2 regions of the Peptoniphilus equinus genome follow, and region 1 is predicted to be linked to the other one. Evidence: predicted binding sites of a transcription regulator. Region 1 holds the regulator's gene; the other holds the start of a gene.
The links. Region 1 encodes HrcA, which represses chaperone genes, less so after heat shock. Its sites were predicted from a motif close to ATTAGCACTCNATANTATNGAGTGCTAAT; they were not measured.

Region 1 (3,419 bases):
GGTGATAAACGGCAGGTTGATGTTGGTGGACATGGTGGAAGAAAGCTCTTTCTTAGCTTTTTCAGCCGCTTCTTTTAAACGTTGTAAGCTCATCTTGTCCTGTTTCAAATCCACACCGTGTTCCTTTTTGAACGATTCGGCGATGAAGTCGATAATCTTTTGGTCAAAGTCGTCGCCGCCGAGCTTGTTGTTGCCTCGTGTGGAGTGAACTTCAAAGACCCCGTCGGAGAGTTCCAAAATGGACACGTCGAAAGTCCCGCCGCCAAGGTCATAGACCATGACCGTTGTGGATTCTGCGTCTTTGTCTTCACCATAAGCCAGAGCCGCGGCAGTCGGTTCGTTGACAATACGTTTTACTTCAAGGCCTGCAATTTTTCCTGCGTCCTTCGTCGCTTGACGTTGGGCGTCAGTGAAGTATGCCGGTACGGTGATAACCGCTTCGGTAATCTTTTCGCCGAGGTAAGATTCCGCATCGGCTTTGAGTTTTTGAAGAATCATTGCGGAGATGTCTTGCGGCGTGTACTTTTTGCCGTCAATGGTGACCGTGTGATCCGAACCCATGTGACGTTTGATGGATTGAATGGTGCGATCAGGGTTGGTGATCGCTTGACGCTTTGCAGTTTCCCCTACCAGACGTTCCCCGTCTTTGGTAAAAGCAACCACAGATGGCGTGGTGCGGTTCCCTTCAATGTTAGGAATGATCGTCGCTTCATTACCTTCCATAACTGCTACCGCAGAGTTGGTTGTCCCTAAGTCAATTCCGATAATTTTTCCCATAAATAGTTCCTCCCTTAAGTGTTATCCTTTATTGTGATACCTTGACCATGGCAGGTCGTAGAATTTTGTCATTGATTTTATAGCCTTTTTGAAGAATGTCGAGAACCGTGTCCTCTTTCACACCCTCTCTGGCTTCGACCAACACGGCGTGATGGATGTTGTGATCAAAAGGCACATCCACACCGTCGATGGCTTCCACGTTATAGCGTTTCAAAAGTTCGAGAAGCTGCGCATAAATCAGCTCCACCCCTTCGCGGAATTTCTCATCACCGCTTGCACCTGCAAGGGCACGTTCGAAATTGTCCACAATGTTCAGAAGCTCCAGAAGCACCTTTTCGCTCCCGAGGGACGCATACTCCCGCTTTTCATTTTCCGCACGGCGCCGATAGTTGGTAAAGTCCGCCTGCAATCGCATGAGCTGATCTTTCAGCTCGTCTTCACGAGAGACCCCGGCGTCACCTTCAGGGTCCGCCGCCTCAGTGGTATCTGTCTGTGCATCGGCCACGTCCTCGGTCACGGACGTGTCATCGCCTGTATGCACCTCAGTGTCCTCAGTCATGTCTGTCGTCTCCGCCTCGTCTTGGCGGTCATGTTTGTCTTTTTGCACCTTATCACCTCAAAAGTTTATCTATTGACCTGTTGAGCAGTCGGCTCATGGCCACGACGTTTTTGATCTGGGCCTCGTAGTCCAGATGCTGCGGACCAAGTATACCCAGTTTCCCGCAAATCACATCGTGCTCATCGCCGAATCTCGCCAGAATAATGGCATTGTCCTTTAAAAGTCCCCCCTTGTCCTCATCGGAAATCACCACGCAAAGGTTGTCGTTAAAATCGCTCAAATGTTTTTTGAAGTCCTGGCCTTCAACGAGCGCCATAATTTCAAAAGCCTCCTTTTGTGTGAGGGCATCTTTGAAATTAAAGACATTTTTAAGACCGGAGTAGTAGAAATCAACTTTCTTTTCCTTCCGATCAAACGCGCTGATCCGCTGTGTCACAAGCTCGACAAGATCCTTGTGCCGGCCAGCCTCGCCGCGAAGATAGACATCGAAGCTGTCCAGATCCGCAAGGTCCACACCGCTGAAATAACTGTTCAGCGCCGCACTCAAACCCCGTGCCGTGTCATCGTCCATGGGAATCGCCGTGGGCAGAAAGTGTTTTTCCACAGCCCCTCGATTTCCCACCACAAGAAGCAACACACTGCGGCGGTCCATGGGAATAATCTGTATCAGTTTGATACCCCGTGCCCGACGCTGCTCCGTAATCACATAGGCAATGTAACCCGACGCCTCGGCCAGGCGCTCCACCGCTTCGTGATAGAGTTCCTTCAGCGTGCCCTTGAGAGGACTTTCCTCCTCGTCGCCAAAAGCCGACGGACCCAGCTCGCTGAAATGACGGTTCAGTTCATCCACATAAAACCGATAAGCTTTGGAAGAGGGGATTCTGCCCGCTGACGTGTGGGGCTTGTTCAGATACCCCAAGTCCTCCAGGTCCGCCATCTCGTTGCGAATGGTGGCGGAACTCACGCCGAAATCATAGCCTTTTTGCAGCGTGCGTGACCCCACAGGCATGGCCGATTCAATGTAGGAACGAATAATGGCATTTAAAATTTTTTCCTTTCTCGAATCCATAGCACCACCCTTTGTTAGCACTACTTCTAAGTGAGTGCTAAAGCTTATGAACTAATAATACGCCATTAGTCAAAGAATGTCAAGATTATTTTTTGACTTTTTTCACATTTCCCCTCCGCCGTCACGGAATGGCCGGGTCATAGATTTCAATTGAATTTTAAATATGATAAAATGGACGATGATATAAGCTTAAGGAGGCTCTTATGAACTCAACCAATCCAAATAAAGACAAACGCGAGAACACGGTGCTCAGTTATCTCGGCACCTTTGCCGTGGCCATCGTCCTCGCGCTGCTTATTAAGACATTTATATTCAGTTCCAACATGGTGGTCGGCGAATCCATGGAACCGACCCTCCATCAGGACGACCGTCTCATCGCCCTCATCCTGCCCCTTCGATTCTCCGATCCCGACCGCGGCGACATCGTCATCATCGACGCGCCGGATGAAGAGGGTAAAGACTACATCAAGCGTGTCGTCGGCGTCCCCGGGGACACCGTGAGCATCCACGACGGCGTGGTCTTTTTAAACGACGAGCCTTTGGACGAGGACTACACCTCATCGGATTACACTGAAATTTACAACGCCTCGGAGTGGACCCTCGGCGAGAATGAATTTTTCGTCATGGGGGACAACCGACTCCCCGGCAAGAGCATGGACTCACGGTACTTCGGGCCCGTGGAAAAAGCTCACGTCAACGGCGTCGTCAAACTGCGCTTCTGGCCGCTGTCCCGAGCCGGAATTATGAACTGACCGAACTAAGGAGATGTCATGTCGCGACAAGATTTTATTCGAAACTTTTCTATTATTGCACATATCGACCACGGCAAGTCCACCCTTGCCGATCGCATGATTGAGATGACCGGCATGCTCACACAGCGTGAGATGCAGTCCCAGGTGTTGGACTCCATGGAACTGGAGAAAGAACGGGGCATCACCATCAAGCTCAAAGCCGTCCGTCTGATCTACAAAGCCGAGGACGGCAATGAATACACCTTCAATCTCATCGACACCC
Region 2 (3,419 bases), 460 kb from region 1:
CAGCCCCAACTTGAATAACAGCCACACCGCCGGAAAGTTTTGCCAAGCGTTCTTGAAGTTTTTCACGATCGAAATCTGAGGTGGTTTCTTCAATTTGGGCTTTGATTTGTCCTATGCGGCCTTCCAATTCAGCCTTATCGCCTGCACCATCCACGATAACGGTGAGATCTTTTTCTACGCGGACCTTTTGTGCCTGACCTAAAACGTCAACTGTGGCGTCTTTCAAATCTTCGCCAAGATCGGAGGAGACAACTTTACCACCGGTTAAAATGGCGATATCTTGGAGCATTTCTTTTCTACGATCACCATAGCCCGGTGCTTTGACCCCAACGATGTTTAAAGTGCCGCGAAGTTTATTCAGCACCAAGGTTGCCAGAGCTTCCCCTTCAATATCTTCGGCAACAATTAGAAGCGGTTTGGATTGTTGCAGGACTTGTTCCAAGAGTGGGAGCAGGTCTTGAATGTTGGTGATTTTTTTGTCTGTGATGAGAATGAACGGATTATCCATCTCCGCCACCATCTTTTCATTGTCGGTGACCATATATGGAGACAGATAGCCGCGATCAAACTGCATCCCTTCTACCACATCCAGGTGTGTACCGGTAGATTTGGACTCTTCGACCGTGATGACACCGTCTTTACCGACCTTTTCCATAGCTTCGGCAATCAACTCACCCACTTGTTCGTCCGCAGAGGACACGGCAGCCACTTGTGCAATAGCCTCTTTGGTTTCAACTGGTTTAGAGAAGTTTTTGATCGCTTCCACAGCCGTATCTACCGCTTGACGAATTCCTTTTTGCAACACCATTGGGTTGGCGCCGGCAGCGAGGTTTCGCATACCTTCTTGAGTGATAGCTTGAGCCAACAGGGTGGCTGTGGTAGTCCCGTCCCCTGCCACATCGTTGGTCTTGGTTGCCACTTCTTTTAACAGTTGTGCACCCATGTTCTCAAATTTATCTTCAAATTCAATTTCTCTTGCAATGGTGACACCGTCATTGGTGATGAGCGGAGAACCGAATTCACGATCTAAAATGACGTTGCGACCCTTAGGTCCAAGGGTGACTTTTACTGTATTGGCAAGACCGTTGATCCCATCCATGAGACCTTTTCTTGCATCTTCTGAGAATTTAATTTCTTTAGCCATAATGCCTCCTTAAATGCTGAATGTTGATTATTCGATAACGGCGAGAATGTCCGTATATTTTAAGATAGTATACGCGGTCTTTTCCAATTCCACTTCCGTGCCGGCATACTTGGAAAAGATAACTTTATCCCCAATGTGAAGCTCCTCTTTTTTCGCATCATCATCGGTAATGCCCTTGCCGATAGCAATGACTTCAGCGATGTTGGATTCTTCTTTAGCAGAGGACGGCAGCACAATACCTGAAGCTGTAGTCTCTTCCTTTTCAGCTTTCTTAATTACAATTTTGTCATCCAATGGTTTTAAATTCATGTTATCCTCCTTTTAGCACTCAACCGTCTCGAGTGCTTACTCTCTTATCATACCCTAAGGTATATAAAAGTTCAAGCAAAATCTGACATATTTTTACCTTTATTTCTGTCGCCGTCGTGGCGTCATCCCACAAAAAAATCCTCTTTATCAAAGAGGATTAAACGATATTTTTACCAGCTGATAGAGCACGGGGATGAGAATGGCAGGAATGAGATTCGCATTCTTAATTGTGGTAATCTTTAACATATTACATCCGATAGCCATAATAAGCAGTCCTCCGACTGTTGCTATCTCCGTCAACATGGACTCGGTCATAATAGGCTCCAAAAAGCCGCTGATCGCAACCAGAAAACTCTGATAGATAAAAAGACTCACCGACGAAAACACCACGCCAACCCCGAGGGCACTGGCAAATATAATAGCACTGATGCTGTCCAGCGCAGTTTTCACATAAAGCACATCATAGCTGTGTAAAAGGCCGGCATTCAACGAGCCGATAATGGACATGGACCCTACGCAGAACATGAGGGATGTGGTGATGAAGCCTTCGGCCACCTTGGCGCTGTCTCCATTTTTAACCACACGGGCGGTGAGGCCGAAAGCGAGCTGATTGAGACGTGTCTCCAACTGCAAGGCGTGTCCGATAAGTAACCCCACCACACAGGAGACAATCATGACAGTGACGGAGCCGCCGCTAAGCGCCCCTTGAAGACCGATGACAAAAACACCAAGGCCTAAGATGGTCATAATTTGATCCTGTAATTCCTTTGAAAAGCGCTGTCCGATAACAAGACCTAAGGTCGAGCCGAGGATAATCCCCAAGCTATTAATAATGACGCCAAACATCACTGTGCTCCCTTCCATAATAAAAAAGATACTGCTGAGCAAGGCCGGCACTTTCCCCGAAGAGCCGACGACCTTCTATGGCAATACGAGACTTTGAAGTTTTCGATTGTAAAAAAAGATGTTCCATCACCCGCTGTATCCACACATCCACGGGGAAGGCGTCCTTGTGCCCCAACCCGAAGAGGAGGATACAGTCCGCTACTTTGGGCCCTACGCCTGGCAAAGTAAGAAGCAACTCCCGTGCTCTGTCACGATCGAGCTTCATCAGCTCCGCCATCGTGACCCGCGCTTCTGCCACAGCCTGCGCCGTGCCTAAAATATACTTATCACGATAGCCTAACTTGCCCTGTTCTCTTAATATACTCAGATCTGCCGAAGCAAGTGCCTGAGGTGTGGGAAAGCTGTAAATTCCCTCTCGAATTTCCGATCCGAACGTCGCGGCCAACCATTCCACCGTCTTTTTAATGCGAGGAATGTGAGAGTTTTGGGAGATGATAAAGGTGCAGATGGTCTCAAACGGGCTCTGATTTAAAAGACGAATTCCTCGGCCGTAGGCCATCGGCGTTCGCATCGCTTCAAAGTTGTGGAGCGGGCGCCGTAAGGCCCCGTAGTCCGTGTTGAAGTCAAAATAGTGACGGTCCGCCTCAGGCCTGTCAGACTGAAACGACCACCCACCGCCACACGGTGTGATGGCAATGAGACGCCCTTCCACCGGCACCAAAAAACCGTCTGCCGTGGTTCTACCTCGAAAGGCCTGACCACAGTTAAAAATAGCTTTCGGATCAAAGTACGGCGTGTCAACGATCTGAGATTTAACGGCCATGTTGTAAATAGTAGCTTAATTTTAAAATAGAATCGTTAATCCGAGTATTTTCCACAATGGAGTGGGTGACATTCACATCCACCGGCGCAAAGTTCCAAATACCTCGAATGCCATGTGCGTCCAAGCGACGAATAATTTCCTCTGCAGCCGTCTTCGGCACAGTTATAATCGCCACATCCACCTGGTGATGATCAATGTAGTGCAAAAGCTCATCAGCCGGCTCGATGGTAACATGTTCCACTTTCATGCCAATCTTTTTCGGATCGTTATCAAAGAGGGCAACAATATCAAAACCGC

Region 2: a site for HrcA is predicted at 1,465-1,493, ahead of O6R05_RS08025 (co-chaperone GroES). Genes of this name have one in related genera too.

What each region holds. Positions count from the first base shown of each region.
Region 1 is NZ_CP115667.1:415,975-419,393, reverse strand. Features, by position in the region: gene dnaK (molecular chaperone DnaK) at 1-777, opposite strand, end outside; gene grpE (nucleotide exchange factor GrpE) at 806-1,384, opposite strand; gene hrcA (heat-inducible transcriptional repressor HrcA) at 1,389-2,405, opposite strand; gene lepB (signal peptidase I) at 2,609-3,157, shown strand; gene lepA (translation elongation factor 4) at 3,176-3,419, shown strand, end outside.
Region 2 is NZ_CP115667.1:1,661,001-1,664,419, forward strand. Features, by position in the region: gene groL (chaperonin GroEL) at 1-1,144, opposite strand, end outside; gene O6R05_RS08025 (co-chaperone GroES) at 1,172-1,453, opposite strand; gene O6R05_RS08030 (DUF554 domain-containing protein) at 1,601-2,299, opposite strand; gene O6R05_RS08035 (DNA-3-methyladenine glycosylase family protein) at 2,280-3,122, opposite strand; gene O6R05_RS08040 (redox-sensing transcriptional repressor Rex) at 3,112-3,419, opposite strand, start outside.